Regions from separate parts of the Streptomonospora nanhaiensis genome, predicted to be linked through region 4. Evidence: riboswitches for the same ligand, from Rfam matches in the RefSeq annotation. Region 4 holds a riboswitch; each other region holds the start of a gene.
The links. Region 4 has a riboswitch for cobalamin ahead of HNR12_RS23395 (putative cobaltochelatase). Riboswitches for the same ligand answer to the same signal wherever they lie in the genome.
Positions count from the first base shown of each region.

Region 1: it holds a riboswitch for cobalamin, as region 4 does, so the genes downstream of both, HNR12_RS00025 (ribonucleoside-diphosphate reductase subunit alpha) here and HNR12_RS23395 (putative cobaltochelatase) in region 4, are expected to answer to the same signal.
Region 2: it holds a riboswitch for cobalamin, as region 4 does, so the genes downstream of both, metE (5-methyltetrahydropteroyltriglutamate--homocysteine S-methyltransferase) here and HNR12_RS23395 (putative cobaltochelatase) in region 4, are expected to answer to the same signal.
Region 3: it holds a riboswitch for cobalamin, as region 4 does, so the genes downstream of both, HNR12_RS25945 (ABC transporter substrate-binding protein) here and HNR12_RS23395 (putative cobaltochelatase) in region 4, are expected to answer to the same signal.

Region 1 is NZ_JACCFO010000001.1:11,320-15,820, forward strand. It holds gene HNR12_RS00025 (ribonucleoside-diphosphate reductase subunit alpha) at 53-2,518, opposite strand; cobalamin riboswitch at 2,673-2,931, opposite strand; gene HNR12_RS00030 (EamA family transporter) at 3,065-4,024, opposite strand; gene HNR12_RS00035 (arginine deiminase) at 4,186-4,501, shown strand, end outside.
Region 2 is NZ_JACCFO010000001.1:5,694,347-5,698,847, forward strand. It holds gene HNR12_RS25105 (polysaccharide deacetylase family protein) at 1-928, opposite strand, end outside; cobalamin riboswitch at 1,363-1,587, shown strand; gene metE (5-methyltetrahydropteroyltriglutamate--homocysteine S-methyltransferase) at 1,726-4,020, shown strand; gene HNR12_RS25115 (DUF3558 family protein) at 4,140-4,501, opposite strand, start outside.
Region 3 is NZ_JACCFO010000001.1:5,896,813-5,901,313, forward strand. It holds gene HNR12_RS25940 (ABC transporter ATP-binding protein) at 1-299, opposite strand, end outside; cobalamin riboswitch at 478-602, shown strand; gene HNR12_RS25945 (ABC transporter substrate-binding protein) at 727-1,734, shown strand; gene HNR12_RS25950 (FecCD family ABC transporter permease) at 1,741-2,895, shown strand; gene HNR12_RS25955 (methyltransferase domain-containing protein) at 2,917-4,113, opposite strand; partial or broken gene HNR12_RS25960 (glycoside hydrolase family 9 protein) at 4,362-4,501, opposite strand, start outside.
Region 4 is NZ_JACCFO010000001.1:5,263,269-5,267,769, reverse strand. It holds gene HNR12_RS23395 (putative cobaltochelatase) at 1-2,038, opposite strand, end outside; cobalamin riboswitch at 2,095-2,221, opposite strand; gene HNR12_RS23390 (amidase) at 2,444-3,895, shown strand; gene HNR12_RS23385 (APC family permease) at 4,034-4,501, shown strand, end outside.

The DNA.
Region 1 (4,501 bases), 5.3 Mb from region 4:
GGTGGTCGGACGGCGGGGCGGGGGTGCGGCGCGCGCCGCACCCCCGCGCGGGCTACTGGCAGGCCTCGCACTCGGGGTCGTCGATCGCGCAGGCCGCGCCCTCGGCCGGCACCGGGCCGGGGGAGGGCGCGGGCGCGGCGGCGGGCGCGGCCGACACCGCGTTCAGCCGCCCGTCGGTGCCCTTGAGCGTGCTCTTCTCCACGTGCGTGGCGCTCTGCGACCGCAGGTAGTAGGTGGTCTTCAGGCCCGAGCGCCAGGCGCGCCGGTACAGCGCGTCGAGGCGGCGCCCGCTGGGCTCGGCCATGTAGAGGTTGAGCGACTGCGCCTGGTCGATCCACTTCTGCCGCCGCGACGCCGCGTCCACCAGCCACTCCGGGGCGATCTCGAACGCGGTGGCGTACAGCTCCTTGAGGTCGGCCGGCACCCGGTCGATCCGGCCCAGGCTGCCGTCGTGCAGCTTCAGCGCGGCCACCATCTCCTCGTCCCACAGCCCGCGCTCCTTGAGGTCGCGCACCAGGAACGGGTTGACCACGGTGAAGTCGCCCGACATGTTCGACTTCACATACAGGTTGCGGTACAGCGGCTCGATGGACTGCCCCACGCCGGTGATGTTGGCGATGGTGGCGGTGGGCGCGATCGCCATCACGTTGGAGTTGCGCATCCCGGCCCGGACCCGCTCGCGCAGCCCCGACCAGTCCAGCCGCGCGGTGCGGTCGACGTCGAGGTCGCCCCCGCGCGCCTCCTCCAGTTCGGCCAGCGAGTCGATCGGCAGCACGCCCCGGCTCCACAGCGAGCCCTCGAAGGTGGCGTAGGCGCCGCGCTCGGCGGCCAGGTCGGCCGAGGCGCTGATGGCGTGGTAGGAGATCAGCTCCATGCTCTCGTCGGCGAACTCCACGGCCTCGGGCGAGGCCACCGGCAGCCGCAGCGTGAACAGGGCGTCCTGGTAGCCCATCAGGCCCAGCCCGATCGGGCGGTGGCGCATGTTGGCCCGCTCGGCCTCGGGGATGGTGTAGAGGTTCACGTCGATGACGTTGTCCAGCATCCGCACCGCCGTGCGCACCGTGCGCTCCAGCCGCGCGGTGTCCAGCCCCTCGGGCGTGACGTGCCGGGCCAGGTTGACCGACCCCAGGTTGCACACCGCCACCTCCTCGGCGCTGGTGTTCAGGGTGATCTCGGTGCACAGGTTGGAGGAGTGCACCACCCCGGTGTGGCGCTGCGGCGAGCGCAGGTTGCAGGGGTCCTTGAAGGTGATCCAGGGGTGGCCGGTCTCGAACAGCATCGTCAGCATCCGCCGCCACAGGTCGACGGCGCGCACCCGCCGCCACACCGCGATCTGCCCGGCCTGCGCCGCGCGCTCGTAGTGCTCGTAGCGCTCGGCGAACTCCGCGCCGTAGAGGTCGTGCAGGTCGGGCACCTCGTCGGGGGAGAACAGCGTCCACTCCGCGTCGGCCTCCACCCGGCGCAGGAACAGGTCGGGCACCCAGTTGGCGGTGTTCATGTCGTGGGTGCGGCGCCGCTCGTCGCCGGTGTTCTTGCGCAGGTCGAGGAACTCCTCGATGTCGATGTGCCAGGTCTCCAGGTAGGCGCACACCGCGCCCTTGCGCTTGCCGCCCTGGTTGACCGCCACGGCGGTGTCGTTGGCGATCTTGAGGAACGGCACCACGCCCTGGCTGGAGCCGTTGGTGCCGCGGATGTGGGCGCCGATCCCGCGCACCGGGGTCCAGTCGTTGCCCAGGCCGCCGGAGTACTTCGACAGCAGCGCGTTGTTGCTGATGGAGTGGAAGATCGACTTCAGGTCGTCCTCCACCGTCGTCAGGAAGCACGACGACAGCTGCGGCCGGGGCGTGCCGGAGTTGAACAGGGTCGGCGTGGAGCACATGAAGTCGAACGAGGACAGCAGGTCGTAGAACTCCACCGCGCGCGCCTCGCGGTCGTCCTCGCCCAGGGCCAGCCCCATGGCGATCCGCATGAAGAACGCCTGCGGCAGCTCGTAGCGGGTGCCCCGGTGGTGCAGGAAGTAGCGGTCGTAGAGGGTCTGCAACCCCAGCAGCGTGAACTCCAGGTCGCGCTCGGGCCGCAGCGCGGCGCCCAGCCGCTCCAGGTCGAAGTCGGCCAGGCGCGGGTCGAGCTGGCCCAGCTCCACCCCGCGCGCCACGTAGGCCGCCAGGTAGCCCGGGTAGCGCGCGGGCATGTCGTCCTGCCCGGCGGTGTCGGGGTGCCCGGAGACGAAGCTCAGCGCCTCGCGGCGCAGGGTGTCCAGCAGCAGCCGCGCCGCCACCCGCGAGTACACCGGGTCGGCCTCAACGAACGCGCGGGCGGCCATCACCAGCGCCTCGTCCACCTCGGCCGCGCTGATGCCGGGGTAGAGGGCGCGCCGCGCCTCGGCTACCACCGGTCCGGGATCGGCCCCGGGCAGACCGGCGCACGCCATCGCCACGGCCGCCGCCACCCGCTGACCGGGCTCGGCCCGGTCGGCGGCGGCGGAGGATGCGGCGGGCAGTGCGGTGTCGAGGGTCATGGATGGCTCCAACCTGGTTAGACGCTGATCCGGTGGGACCGGCGGGGGTCGGAGCGCACGCGTCCGCACGGCCGCCCGGGAAGGGAGACCCGCCCAGGGCACGGCGGACGAGCACGGCGGCCCGCCCGCGAGGCCCCGTTGCGGTGCGCGCCGGTTTGCGCGCACACCGGTGGCAGGTCTTCGGACTCGCGGGCTCAGGGCGGACAGTCCAGCGCCCCTCCTACGGCCGCCGCTTCCCAGCGCGCGAGGCGCCAGTGCGTCATGGCGGCGTTCGGCGGCGTCCGCCCGCCCCCGTGGGGTGCGCGCGGCGCCGTTTCCCGCATACCGCTGCGGGGCAGTCCCGGATTCGCACCGGGTTCCCTCTTGCCTCACCGGGGTGTGCGCCCCGATGAACCACCAGCGCCCGAGATACTACATGTTGTGCCTGGGGTTCGCGACAACCGCAATCCATGGAGTGTCGGGGTGGAATCCGGGGGCGGGGGAGTGGTAGGAGGGCAGCCCGAAGGCGCGGACGGCGGCCCCGCCCGCGCCCGTGCCCGCGCGCACCTAGTCGGGGTCCGGGGCCTCCCCGCCGCGGGCGGCCGCCGCGCCGCCGGAGGCCTCCGGGCCGGAGGGCGCCTCGGCGGCGCGGGGGGCGCCCGGCCGCCGGGTGGCCCCGGCGCTGGCCGCCACCACGCAGCCGATCGCCAGCCACTGCCAGCCCGACAGCCACTGGCCCAGCAGCACCATGCCCACCAGCGCCGCCACCGCCGGCTCCAGGCTCATCAGGATTCCGAACACCCGGGGCGGCATCCGGCGCAGCGCCTGCAACTCCAGCGTGTAGGGCACCACCGACGACAGCAGCCCGATCGCCAGCCCCAGCAGCAGCATCCCGGGGTCCAGCAGGGCGGTGCCGCCCTCGGCGATCCCGGCCGGGGCCACCAGCACCGCGGCCACCACGCCGGCCACGGCCAGCCCCGACATGCCGGAGAACCTGCGCCCGGTCGCGGCGCTGAGCAGGATGTAGGCCGCCCACATGGCCCCGGCCAGCAGCGCGAACAGCACTCCGGCCGGCGAGACCGCGCCGTCGCTGCGGCCCAGCAGCAGCACGCCGGTCCCGGCCAGCGCCACCCACACCAGGTCCACGCGCCGCCGCGACCCCGCCACGGCCACCGCCAGCGGGCCCAGGAACTCGATGGTGACCGCGATCCCCATGGGGATGCGCGCGAACGCCTGGTAGATGGCGAAGTTCATCACGCCCAGGCTGACCCCGAAGCCCGCGGCCACCAGCCAGTCGCTCCGGCTGCGCCCGCGCAGCGACGGCCGCGCCAGCGCCAGCAGCACCAGCCCGGAGGCCAGCAGCCGCAGCCACACCACGGCGCTGGGCGGCAGCACCTCGAACATCCGCCCGGCCAGCCCGGCACCGGCCTGCAGCGACACGATCCCCACCAGCACCAGCCAGGTGGGCGGCACGGAGTCCCCGGCGGTCCTCAGCAGGGCCGCCCAGCCGGGCGCCCCCCGCCACATCGGATCATTGGATGAACCCACCGCCGCGCTCGTGCTCACGGCCGCCCATCCTACGCACGCGGTTCCGCCGCAACCACGAGGTTTGCGCCCCCGGAAGCGACGGAATGCTCACATTCGCCACCCGCCGCCCGGCGCGTGGCCCCAGCGAACGGAGGGCGCCCATGGTGTTCTCGGTGACCTCCGAGACCGGCCCGCTCAAGCAGGTGATCGTGCACCGGCCCGACCTGGAGCTGAGCCGGCTCACACCGTCCAACAACGACGCGCTGCTGTTCGACGACGTGCTGTGGGCCCAGCGCGCCCGCGAGGAGCACGACGCCTTCACCGACCTCCTGCGCCGCAGGGGCGTGCGCGTGCACTGGTTCGGCGACCTCCTGGAGGAGGCGCTGGCCCTGCCCGAGGCCCGCGCCCACGTCCTCGACAGCGTCCTGGACGAGCGGTTCTTCGGCCCGATGGCGGTGGACTCCCTGCGCGCGGCGT
Region 2 (4,501 bases), 430 kb from region 4:
ACTTGGACTCGGGGTCGGAGCAGTCGACCTCGGAGTCGGCGGCGGCCATCACGCCGGGCACCCCGCCCTCGGGCGGGCCGTCCTTGGGCGCGTTGGCCGCGCGGCCGATCCGGAACTCCGGCGTGACCACCACGGCGGCCGACCGCGCCCGCTCGCCGAACTCCGACAGCAGCGGCTCGGCGTCCTCGCGGGGCACCACCGCGTGCACCCGCCCGTCCTTGACCGGCGCGATCTGGCCCTCGTCGAACTCCACCACGAGGTCGCCGTCGGGGTTGAACCCGATAGAGTCGTAGAGCCGGGCGATGGGGTGCAGCGTGGAGACGTCCACCCCGTCCTCGTCCTTCAGCCGCTTCTTGACCTGCGCGTCGAGCCGGTCGAGCTGGCGCTGGCCGCCCAGCAGCTCGGTGGAGTAGGCCGTGTGGCCGGACTCGGTGTCGTACCAGTAGGTGGAGTAGCCGGTGCGCTCGCCCTCGCCGTCCTTCTCGCGCTGGGTCAGCCGGACCGCCATGACGCCCGGCCCGGCCACGCTCAGCTGCCAGTCGACGGTGTAGGACTTCGGGTCGTCGGCCGCGCCGGCGAAGTCGGCGGCGTCCTGCTCGGTGATCTCGGCCAGCCGCTCGGCGAACGGCCCGGCGTTGCGGACCGTGGGGTAGGCGACGTCGATCTCCACCCCGCCGTCCTTGCTCGCCGTGCGCTCCTCCGACAGCCCGGGCACGTGCTTGGTGTCGACCACCGTCAGTTCGTCGGCCTCGCCCGTGGCCGGCGTCGGCTCGGGCGCCTCGTCCCCCGAGGTCGGCCGCGCCTCATCGCCCGAGCAGGCGGTCAGGGCGAGCAGCGACAGCACGGCGGCGCCCGCGGCCGCGCGCAGGGCCGGTCCTGGGCGGGCGGCGCGCCGGCGCCGGTCAGAGGTCAACGGTTGCGGGCGCACGGGCTGGTTCCTCAATGGGTGAGCGTCCTTCGCGGTCCTGGGTTCAAGTGCCGGTGACTCTGTCGCCCCTGACAACCGGGCGAGTTCCGCGATTGATATATCAATTCGGACACGGTCCATCGGTCGAGCGTAAAAGGCGAAAAGCCAGGACAGGCAACAGAGAGCGTCATGATGCGGGCAACTACGGCAAGGTTTGTTCATCCCACGCGAATCGGTCGCGGGCCGGGGAGCGGCTGAGCACCCGGGCGCGCCGTGGGCCGGCGCCCCGCCGGGCGCCCGCGGGCGTCATGACAGCCGCGCCCATCCTGCCAGCCGCGGCCCGGCTGCGCACGCCGAGCCGTGCGTGTCGCGGGGCCGACCGCGCGAATCCGCGCGCCGGCCGGCGCGTTGGGCACCGCCCGCACCGCGCCCCGGGGCGGCGCGAGGGCCGCGCCTATACTGGCGCTCGCGGTCGGTACACGCGCGCCCGGCGTGCGTGTCGTAAGAGGGAACCCGGTGCGAATCCGGGACTGCCCCGCAGCGGTAAGCGGGAACGAAAGCCGTCATCGGCACTGGGCGCCGCAGGCGCCTGGGAAGCGACGGCCGGTAGGAGGACGCGGCCAGGATCGGCCGCCTCCGCGCCCGCGAGTCCGAAGACCTGCCACCGCCCGTGGCCGCGCCCCGCGCCCACGGCTGGGTCCGTGCGCCCCGAGGGAGGGCCAGGGCGGTGCGTCGGCGTGCCCGTGCGCGCCCTCCCCCTCCCCTCGGGACGCCAGCGGTCCCGCAGGCTGATCGACGAGGGAGAGAACACGCCGACCATGACCACCACCGCCGTCCACGGCTACCCCCGTATCGGGCCCGACCGCGAGCTGAAGAAGGCGAGCGAGGCCTACTGGGCCGGGCGCATCGGCGCCGCCGACCTCGACGCCGCGGCCGCCCGGCTGCGCCGCGGCGTCTGGGAGACCCTGCGCGACGCCGGCGTCACCGCCGTCTGCTCCAACACCTTCTCCTACTACGACCACGTGCTCGACCACGCCGTGCTGTTCGACCTGGTCCCCGAGCGGTTCCGCCCCCTGGTGGACGCCGCCGGCGACCGCGACGCCGAACTGCGCGCCTACTTCGCCATGGCCCGGGGCACCGACCACCTCGCGCCCATGGAGATGACCAAGTGGTTCGACACCAACTACCACTACCTGGTCCCCGAGCTGTCGCCGGCCACCCGGCCGCGCCTGGCCGGCCGCAAGCCGCTGGCCGAGTACACCCAGGCGCGCGGCCTGGGAATCCCCACCCGCCCGGTGCTGGTGGGCCCGCTCACCCTCCTGCTGCTGGCCAAGCCCGCCCCCGGCGCCCCCGCCGGCTGGCGGCCCCTGGAGCTGCTGGACGAGCTGGTGGAGTGCTACGCCGAACTGCTGGGCCTGCTGCGGGCGGCCGGCGCGGCGTCGGTGCAGCTGGACGAGCCGGTGCTGGCCACCGACGAGGGCCGCGCCGAGACCGCCGCGCTGGAGCGCGCCTACACGCGCCTGGGCGGCCTGGCGAAGCGCCCCGGCCTGGTGGTGTCCACCTACTTCGGCGCCGTGGGACCGGCCGTCCTGGAGGCGCTCAAGCGCACCCCGGTCGAGGCGGTGGGCCTGGACCTGGTCAGCGGCCCGGAGTCGGTCGAGGACCTGGCCCGGGTGTCGGGGCTGGGCGGCAAGACGCTCGTGGCCGGGGTGGTCGACGGCCGCAACGTGTGGCGCTGCGACCTGCCGCGCGCCCTGGCCGCGCTGGGCTCCCTGCTCGGGCTGGCGCGCGAGGTCGAGGTGAGCACCTCCTGCTCGCTGCTGCACGTGCCCATCGACCTGGCCGCCGAGCCCGGCCTGGACCCCGCGCTGCGCGAGCGCCTGGCGTTCGCCCGGCAGAAGGTGGACGAGGTCGTGCTGCTGGGCCGGGCGCTGTCGGAGGGCGACGCCGAGGCCGCGGCCCGGCTGGAGGCCGCCCGCGCGCCCCGGCCCGCCCCGGCGGTCGACGCGCGGGTGCGCGCCCGCCTGGACGCCTTGGGGGAGTCGGCCGAGCGCGCCGGCGAGCAGCGGCGCGGCGCGCCCGGACGCGAGCCGCTGCTGCCCACCACCACCATCGGGTCCTTCCCGCAGACCCCCGAGGTGCGGCGGGCGCGGGCCGACCACCGGGCCGGGCGGATCGACGACGCCGAGTACACCCGGCTGATGCGCGCCGAGATCGACCGGGTGATCGCGCTCCAGGAGGACATCGGCCTGGACGTGCTGGTGCACGGCGAACCCGAGCGCAACGACATGGTGCAGTACTTCGCCGAGCGGCTCGACGGGTTCGCCACCACGACCAACGGCTGGGTGCAGTCCTACGGGTCGCGCTGCGTGCGCCCGCCCATCCTGCACGGCGACGTCGCGCGGCCCGCGCCGATGACGGTGGGGTGGACCACCTACGCCCAGTCGCGCACCGCCAAGCCGGTCAAGGGCATGCTGACCGGCCCGGTCACCATGCTGGCGTGGTCGTTTGTGCGCGACGACCAGCCGCTGGGCGACACCGCCCGCCAGGTGGCGCTGGCGCTGCGCGACGAGATCGCCGACCTGGAGCGCGCGGGCATCCGGCACATCCAGGTGGACGAGGCGGCGCTGCGCGAGCTGCTGCCGCTGCGCGAGGAGCGCCGCGCCGACTACCTGGCGTGGGCCGTGGGCGCGTTCCGCCTGGCCACCTCCGGGGTGGCGGCGGGCACCCGCATCCACACCCACATGTGCTATTCGGAGTTCGGCCGCATCGTGGGGGCGATCGAGGCGCTGGACGCCGACGTCACCAGCGTCGAGGCGGCGCGCTCGCACATGGAGCTGGTGGGCGACCTGGCGGCGGCCGGCTACCGGCGGGGGATCGGCCCGGGCGTCTACGACATCCACTCACCGCGCGTGCCCTCGGTGGAGGAGATCGAGGCGGCGCTGCGGGCCGCGCTGCGGGCGGTGCCGCCCGAGCGGCTGTGGGTCAACCCCGACTGCGGCCTGAAGACCCGCTCCTACGCCGAGGTGGAGCCGAGCCTGCGCAACATGGTGGCGGCCGCGCGGCGGGTCCGCGCCGACCTGGCGGGCACGGCGTCCGGGGCGGCCGGCTGACGCGCTGAGCGGGGCGCCGTCCGGGGCGGCCGGCCCCGGACGGCCCCGCACAGCACAGCGGGGGCGCGGCCCGCGGCCGCGCCCCCGCGCCCGACGCCCGTGGTGTGCGGGCGGCGGGCTCAGCCGCCGACCGGGCCCAGGGCCTCCTCGCCGAGCTGGTGCATCATGTCCTCGACGTCGGAGAACTCCAGCGGAGGCGGCGTGTCCTCCGAGGCGCTGAGGCCCGGGGACAGCGAGTAGCGGATCTCGATGTTCATGTTCTCCTTGCGGATGAGCATCGTCGCCACCGAGTCCTGCGTGGTGAGGATGACCTCCGTGGAGAAGACCAGCTTGGCCTCGTCGCCGAGGTCCACGTCCTCCTCGTTGTGGACTTCCAGCTCGCTGAAGCTGCCGCTCTCGTCGGTGACGTAGTCCAGGTTGGTCTGGAACTCCTCCTTGGCGCCCTCGACGGAGTCCGAACCCGCGTAAGGGGTCTGGTAGG
Region 3 (4,501 bases), 630 kb from region 4:
AGCAGGCCCAGCCCGGCCTCGGCGACGGCGATGCCCGCGATCAGCGCGGCGAGGCCGACCACGACGTCGAAGGGCTCACCGTGGACGATCGCGTCGACGATCCGCCCGGCCAGCAGGGGAGTGGCCACCGCCAGCGCCGCCACCACGCTGCTCAGCAGCACGAACCAGCCCAGGGTGCGCCGGTGCGGGCGGGCGAACCGGCCGATCCGGCGCAGGGTCGGCCACGAGAACGGCCGCCGGTCCTCCTGCGCGTGCATCGCGTTGTACATCGATGTCCACGCGCTGACCTCCATGCTCATCGGCTTCACCCTTTTCGTCGTCGTCGGCGGCCGCACGGCCGTTCCTACCGGCTCCCTGCGACAGACCGGACGATAATTCCTCTACCTAACTTGAGGTCAAGTCGGTGCGGACGCCGCCCGCGGCCCCGGCCCTCCGCCGCGGCCGGGCGCTCGCTAGCCTGGGACGGCGACGGGACGACAGGAAGCCGGTGCGACTCCGGCACGGTCCCGCCACTGTGACCGGGGAGCCGAACCCGCTCACGGCCACGGCGCCGCGCGCGCCGGAAGGCCGGGCCAGGCGCTGATCCGGGAGTCAGGACACTGACCCGTCGCGACTCGTCACCCAGGGGCGCGGACCCCGGAGGCGGAGCGCGCCGGCGGCACCCCCGTGTGCCCCCGTCCGCGGGCCGCGCCGCGCGCCGCGCCCGGCCTCGCGGAAGGACCAGACGTGCGCCCATCCCCTCCCTCCCCGCACCCCGCCCGGCCGGGCCGGGCGGCCAGGTCGGCCGCCGCCGCGGCCGGAGTGGTCCTCGCCCTCAGCGCCTGCGGCACTGCCGCGGGCGCCGGCGGCGGCGCCCCGGCCGAGGGCTACCCCGTCACCGTGCGCGAGTGCGGGCGCGAGGTCACCGTTTCCGCGCCGCCGCAGCGGGCGGTGGCCATGAACCAGCACGTCGCCGAGATCATGCTCGCCCTGGGCCTGGCCGACCGGATGGTGGGCACCGCGTTCCTGGACGACGCGGTCCTGCCCGAGCTGCGCGAGGACTACGCGTCCGTCCCCGTGCTCGCCGAGCGCTACCCCTCCTACGAGGCGCTGCTGGCCGCCGAGCCCGACTTCGTCTACGCCGGGTTCGCGGCCAGCGCCTTCGACCCCGCCGAGGGCCGGGGCCGCGACGCGCTGGAGGCGGCCGGCATGACCACCTACGCCTCCGTCGAGCAGTGCGCCACGGACGTCGACCTGGACACGGTCGGCACCGAGATCCGCAACATCGGCCGCCTCTTCGGCGTGGAGGAGCGCGCCGACGAACTCGTCGCCGACATCGAGGCCGAGGTCGCCTCGGTCGAGGCCCGGCTGGCGGGCACCGACCCGGTGGACGTGCTGGTGGTGGACTCCCTCGACGCCACCGTCTTCACCTCCGGCGGCGCCGGGATCGCCGACGACATGATCGCCTCCGCCGGCGGGCGCAACGTGTTCTCCGACGTGGACGACGTGTTCGCCGACGTCTCCATCGAGCAGGCCGCCGCCCGCGACCCCGAGGCGATCCTCTTCTACGACTACGGGTCCACCACCGTCGAGGACAAGCGCCGGGCGGTGCTGGCCCAGCCCGCCCTGGCCCACGCGCCCGCTGTGCGCCGGGAGCGGTTCGCCGAGCTGCCGCTGTCCTCCACTGTCGTGGGCGTCCGGGTGGGCGACGCGGTCACCCGCATCGCCGAGCAGCTCCACCCCGAGGCGTTCTGAGCGGGGATGGCCGACACCGCCGACACCCCCGCCGCACCGCGCGCCCCCGGCGGCACCCCCGCCGCCCCGGCCCCGCCGGGGCCACCGCCCGGCCGATCCCGTCCCGCCGCCGTCCCCACCCGGCGCGGCCGGCTCCCGCTCCCGGTGGCGCTGGCGCTGCTGCTGGCCGCCCTTCCGCTGGCGATGACGCTGGGCGTGGGCGCGGGCTCGGTCGGGATCTCGGCCGCCGACACCTGGCGCATCCTCCTCCACCAGGCGGCCCCCGGGCTCGTGCCGCCCGACTGGCCGCCCGCCACCGAGGCCATCGTGGTCACGGCGCGCCTGCCCCGCGTGCTGCTGGCCGCGCTCGTGGGCGCGGGCCTGGCCGGGGTGGGGCTGGTGCTCCAGACGCTGGTGCGCAACCCGCTGGCCGACCCGCTGCTGCTGGGGGTGTCCTCGGGCGCCACCTTCGGCGCGGTGGTGGTCGTGGTGTTCGGCGTGCGGCTGTTCGGCGGCCAGTCGCTGCCGGCCACCGCGTTCCTCGGCGCGCTGGCCGCGCTCGTGGCCGTCTACCTGCTGGCCCGCACCGGCGGCCGGATCAGCACCCTGCGGCTCATCCTGTCCGGGGTGGTCATGGCCGAGGTGCTGTCGGCCGCCGCCGCGCTGGTCATCATGACCTCGGGCGACCCCCACGCCGCCGCCCTGGTGCAGCGCTGGACCCTGGGCGGGCTGGGCGGCACCACGTGGGCCACCCTGCCCGCGCCCGCCGCGGCCGTGGCGGTCAGCACCCTGGTCGTCGCGGCGCAGACGCCGGCGCTCAACGTGTTCGCACTGGGCGAGGAGACCGCCACCGGGATCGGCCTCAACGTCGGCGGGTTCCGCGCCGCGATGTTCGTGGTGGTCTCGCTGGCCACGGGCGTGCTGGTGGCGGTCAGCGGCCCGGTGGGGTTCGTCGGGCTGATGATGCCCCACATCGCGCGCATGCTCGTGGGCCCCGACCACCGGCGCGCCCTGCCGGTGGCCGTGCTGCTGGGGGCGCCGTTCATGGTCCTGGCCGACCTGGTCGCGCGCACGCTGGCCCGGCCCGAGGAGATCCCCGTGGGGATCCTCACCGCGCTGTGCGGGGCGCCGTTCTTCCTGTGGCTGATGCGGCGCGGCACCCGGCGCGGTGCGGCGGGCTGAGCGGGTGGAGGCGGATGCGGCTCACACCCCGCCGAGGGGCCCGGGGTCCACGGGATCGGCGGGGGTGTCCACCCACAGCCGGTGCCCGCCGCCGGCGGTGACGGTCAGGCCGAGCCGGTCGCGCCCGGGCGACCCGGCCGCGCGCCACACCTCGCGCGCGGCGGCGATCTCGGCCCACAGGTCGCGCGGACCGGCCCGCAGGGTCTCGTAGGGCGGACCGGCGGGCACGTACTCGCCCAGGGCCCAGGAGCCGGCGCGGTCGTAGACGTAGACCGTGGCCTCGCCCGCCGCCGGGTGGTTGTCGGGGTCGGCCTCGAAGGACGCGTAGGCGAGCCCTGGCACCCGCCACCCCAGGACCACGCCCCAGCCGGGGTCGCGGTCGGCCACCACGCGCGGGTTGAGGTCGGTGTGCCCGGCCACGGCGGCGGGGTCGTGTTCGTCGACGAAGGTGTGCCAGGGGTCGGCGGAGCGCCGCTGGCCGCGCAGCCACATGAACGCGGCGTCGGCGATCATCCGGCCCTGGGCCGTGCCCTCGCCGACCTCCAGGCGCAGCAGCCCGGCGGAGGTGAAGCCCGGCCCCCACGGGCTCACGACCGTTCCGCCGGGCCGGGTCCGGGTGATCCAGGCCGCCGGGACGCTGCGGGCCGCCACCGTGGCGATCACGCGGTCATAGGGCCCCTCGGGCGGGTGGGCGCCGTCGCCGACGACCAGCCGGGGCTTGTAGCCGAACCCGTGCAGCCGCTCGCGGGCGCGTTCGGCCACGCCGGGGTCGATCTCGACGGAGGTGACGTTCTCGTCGCCCAGCCGCTCGCACAGCAGGGCGGTGCTGTAGCCGGTGCCGGTGCCGATCTCCAGCACGGTGTCGCCGTCGCGGGCGTCCATGGCCTGGAGCATCGCCACCACCAGGGAGGGCTGGGAGATGCTGGAGGAGGGGACCACGCCGGAGCCGTCGGGCCCGGTCGGCGAGCCGTCGTCCACCTGGGTGATGAGGGCGTAGTCCTCGTTGACCCACCGCGCGACGTCGGGGTCGGTGCGGGGGTAGGGCTCGAACAGTTCGCGGTGGCCCGCGCGGCGGACCCACACCGTGTCGGGGATGAACGCGAGCCGGTCCACGGCCAGGACCGCGCGGTGCCAGGCGGGATCCTGGACCGCGCCCTTGGCCGTGAGGACCCGGGCGATTTCCGCGCCGGGAAGGAACGCCTGTGCGGATTCGGTCACTTGTTGGGGTCCTGTCCGTCGCCGTCGCTGCCCCGGCCGGAGTCGCGGGGGACGTCGGGGTTCTCGTGCCCGCCCATGGTTGCCTCCAGGAGCCGATGACGTTCTGGACGCTAGCCCGGCGGCGGCCGGGTGTCATGGCCGTCCGCGCGATCGGGCCCCTGCCTGGGCCGTCGCGGGCCGCGCCGGGCGCGCGCGGCACGCGGCCTGGTGGCCGGGTCCGCCCCCGCGGGGGGACCCGGCCACCAGCGGCGGCTCACCCGCCGCCCTCGGGCGCGGTGCCCCACACCGGCTCGCCCGCGTCGTAGAGCACGATGTTCTCCGCGGGCGCCAGTTGCGACCCGACGCCCTGGTAGGACCAGTCGTTGGCCGGGTTCCACCCGGTGCCGCC
Region 4 (4,501 bases):
ACTCCTCCAGGCGCACGGACTCGCCGTCCAGGGCGGCGGCCAGGCGGTCGGCCAGCCCGAGGCGAACCGGGCCGGACTCGCAGTCCACGACGACGCTGTGCACGCCGCGCGCGCCGATCCCGGCGGCGGCGCGCAGGGCGGTGTCGAGCCCGCCGTGCGTGGCGCGGCCGTCGGTGACCACGACCAGCAGCGGGCGGCGGGCGGGGTCGCGCAGCCGCTCGACGCGCAGCACCTCGGCCGCGCGCGCCAGGCCGGCCGCCAGCGGGGTGCGGCCGCCGGTGCGCAGCTCGCGCAGGCGGCGGGCCCCGGCCTCGACCGACGACGTGGGCGGCAGTGCGACCTCGGCGGCGCGGCCCCGGAAGGTGACCAGGCCGACCTTGTCGCGCCGCTGGTAGGCGTCCAGGAGGAGGCTCAGGACCGCGCCCTTGACGGCGCGCATGCGCTGCCGGGCGGCCATGGAGCCGCTGGCGTCCACGCAGAACAGCACGAGGTTGCCCTCGCGGCCCTCGCGGACGGCCTCGCGCAGGTCGCCCGGGCGCAGCACCAGTCCCGGACCGCTGCGTCCGCGGGCGCGCTGGTAGGGCGCGGCGGCGCGCAGGGTGGCGCCCAGGTGCAGGGCGCCCACGCGCCGCGCGGGCGGGCGGGCGCCGGAGGTGCGGCCGTGGGGGGTCTCGGCGCGGGAGCGGCGGCCGGGCGCGCCGTGGCCCACCCCGGTGAGGCGCAGCAGGCGCGGACGGTAGGGCTCGCCCGGTTCGGCGGCCGGGCCCTCCGACGCGGGGCCGGACCCGTCGGCCGGGGGGTCGTCCTGGGCACCGGGGCGGTCGTCGGCCGGGTCGGTGCCCGCCCCGCCCGGTGCGGGATCGGAGGTGCCGGTCCCCTCGGGCTCGGCGGGGCCCTCCGGGCCGTCCGCGCCCTCGGCTGACGCAGGCGGCTCGGGGGCGCCGGGGTCCGCGGGTGGGGGACCCTCCGGGGGCTCCGGGGGGTCCTCATCAGGGCCTTTTGGGTCGGGCTCACCCGCCTGCTCCGCCTGCTCCAGCGCCTCGCGCAGGCGGTCCTCGTCGAGGTCGGGGGCGTCGAAGGGGTCGCGGCGGCGCCGGTGCGGCAGGGCCAGGCGGGCGGCGTCGCGGACGTCGTCGGAGCCGACCTCGCCGTGGCCGCGCCAGGCGGCCAGCGCCATGGCGGCGCGGGCGGTGACGATGTCGGCGCGCAGGCCGTCGACGTCGAAGGCCGCGCACACGGCGGTGACCTGGCGCAGCGCGGCGTCGGTGAGCACCACGCCGGGCAGGCGCTCGCGGGCGGCGCGGATGCGTTCGGCGAGGTCGGCTTCGTCGTCGGCGTAGGCGGCGGCGAAGGAGCCGGGATCGGCCTCGAAGGCCAGCCGGCGGCGCACGACCTCGGCCCGCTGGGCGGGGTCGCGGGTGGCGGCGACCTCGACGGTGAGGCCGAAGCGGTCCAGCAGCTGCGGGCGGAGTTCGCCCTCCTCGGGGTTCATGGTGCCCACGAGCAGGAAGCGCGCCGCGTGGCGCACAGACACGCCTTCGCGCTCGACATGGGAGGTGCCCATGGCGGCGGCGTCCAGCAGCAGGTCGACGAGGTGGTCGTGCAGCAGGTTGACCTCGTCGACGTAGAGGAGGCCGCGGTGGGCGTCGGCGAGCAGGCCGGGCTCGAACGCCCTGACCCCCTCGGTGAGCGCGCGCTCCAGGTCGAGCGCGCCGACCAGCCGGTCCTCGCTGGCGCCCACCGGCAGCTCCACGAGCCGGGCGGGGCGCTCGGCCGGGGCCGCGCCGGGGACGTGGGGGCCGTCGGGGCAGCCGGGGTCGGGGGCGGCGGGGTCGCAGGCGAAGCGGCAGCCCTCGACCACGGCGATGGAGGGCAGCAGCGCCGCCAGGGCGCGCACCACGGTCGACTTGGCGGTGCCCTTCTCGCCGCGGACCAGCACGCCGCCCACGGCCGGCGACACGGCGTTGAGCAGCAGCGCCAGCTTGAGGTCGGCCATGCCGACGACCGCGCTGAAGGGATAGCGAGCAGGAGCGCTCACGCGGGTCAGTCCTTCCTCGGGAGTCCACGCCCACAGGGGTCGGTCGCGGTGCCGCGCAGTCTCCTGGCTTCCAGATCGCCGCTCCCCCGCCGCCTTCCCACCGGGGTCCGGCAGTGGCGTGCGTGGCGGGGTCGCTTCCTGGTCACAGTGGCGGGTCCGTCCCGGATTCGCACCGGGTTCCTGCTGTCGCGGCGGGCCCTGGACGAACCGGGGCGTGCGCCGCGATCGGGGCACCGCGCACCAGCGTCTCACACCGGCCTCCGCGCGCCCGCACCGCAGTCGCCCCGGGGCGCGGGGGGTGCCGGGGCAGGCGGGGGACGGTGAGGGCGCCGCCTTGCGCGCGGCCGGGCCGGTGGGGTGGGATGGCCGCGCCGACGGGGCGATGAGTCGAGGAGGGCACCGGCCGTGGACGAGGAGATCACCTACCGCTCCGCCCGCGACCTGGCGCGGATGCTGCGCGCGCGGGAGGTGTCGGCCCGCGAGGTGGTGGGCGCGCACCTGGCGCGGATCGAGGCGGTGAACCCGAGGGTCAACGCGGTGGTGACGCTGTGCGCCGAGCGGGCCATGGACGAGGCGGCGGCCGCCGACGAGCGGCTGGCCTCGGGCGCCGAGGTGGGGCCGCTGCACGGGCTGCCGGTCGCGCACAAGGACGCCCACGAGACCGCCGGGGTGCGCACGACGTTCGGTTCGCCGCTGTTCGCCGGCAACGTGCCCCGGCGCGACGAACTGGTGGTGGAGCGGATGCGCGCGGCGGGCGCGATCACCGTGGGCAAGACCAACACCCCGGAGTTCTCGGCGGGCTCGCACACGTTCAACCCGGTGTTCGGGCTGACGCGCAACCCCTACGACCTGACCCGGTCGGCCGGGGGCAGCAGCGGCGGGGCCGCCGCCGCGCTGGCGGCCGGCATGCACCCGCTGTGCGACGGCTCGGACATGGGCGGGTCGCTGCGCAACCCGGCGGCGTTCAACAACGTGGTGGGGCTGCGGCCCTCGCCGGGGCGGGTGCCCCGCCACCCCGCCCCGCTGGGGTGGTCGACGCTGGGCGTGCAGGGGCCCATGGCGCGGGAGGTGGCCGACGCCGCGCTGCTGCTGTCGGTGATGGCCGGGCCCGACCCGCGCAGCCCGATCGCGGTGCCCGAGCCGGGTGCGGGGTTCGCCGAGCCGCTGGAGCGCGACCTGCGCGGTCTGCGGGTGGCCTGGACCCCCGACCTGGGCGGGGCGGCGGTGTGCGAGCGGGCCGTGGTGGAGGCGCTCGCCCCGGTGCCGCGGGTGCTGGCGGACCTGGGCTGCGTGGTGGCCGAGGACTCCCCCGACCTCCGCGACGCCGACGAGGTGTTCCGCACGCTGCGGGCGTGGGCGTTCGAGGTGTCGCTGGGCGGGCTGCTGGACTCCGCGCGCGACCGGCTCAAGCCGAGCCTGGTGTGGAACATCGAGCAGGGCCGCGCGCTCAGCGGCGCCGACGTGGGGCGCGCCGAGGTGCTGCACACCCGGATCTACCACCGGATGCGGCGGTTCTTCGAGCGCTACGACGTGCTGGTGCTGCCGGTGAGCCAGGTGGTGCCGTTCGACGCCGGCCTGGAGTACCCGCCCGACATCGACGGCGTGGTGCAGGAGACCTACCTGGACTGGATGCGGTCGTGCTCCCACATCACGGTGACGGCCTGCCCGGCGGTGTCGGTGCCGGGCGGGTTCACCCCCGAGGGACTTCCGGTGGGCGTGCAGATCGTGGGCCCGCACCTGGCCGAGCGGCGGGTGCTGGAGGTGGCGCACGCGTTCGAGCGCGCCACGGGGTTCGGCAAGCGCCGCCCGCCGCTGTGCGGACGCGGCGCGCCGGCGAACGGACAGAACACTCGGTGAAACCCCAGAACCGACTTTTGTCATAAAAGCGTCCTTATGTCGAAACGAACCCTCAATACGCAGCTCATTGCCCCTGCACCGCGTCCGTGACTTCAATTGCTGATCACCTCTCTGTTCCCGAAGAGGAAGGCGCGGACAGTGGCGGCCAACAGCGAATTCCTGCGGGTGCTGGGGCGCGGGGACGTCCTGGCGCTGGCGTTCGGCGCGATGATCGGCTTCGGCTGGATCGTGCTCACGGGCGAGTTCATCGACGGCGCGGGCAGCCTGGGATCGGCGCTGGCGTTCGTGATCGGCGGGGCGATCATCGCGCTCGTGGGGCTCACCTACGCCGAGCTCATCTCGGCCATGCCGCACGCGGGCGGCGAGCACCACTACGCGCTGCGGGCGCTGGGCGGCCGGGGCGCGTTCGTGGCGTCGTGGGCGATGGTGCTCGGCTATGTCTCGGTGGTGGCGTTCGAGGCGGTGGCGCTGCCGCACACCGTGCTCTACCTGCTGCCCGACATGCGGGCGGGGTACCTGTGGACGGTGGCCGACTACGACGTCTACGCGAGCTGGGTGGCGGTGGGCGCGGTGGCGGCGGTGGCGATCACCGCGCTCAACTACGTC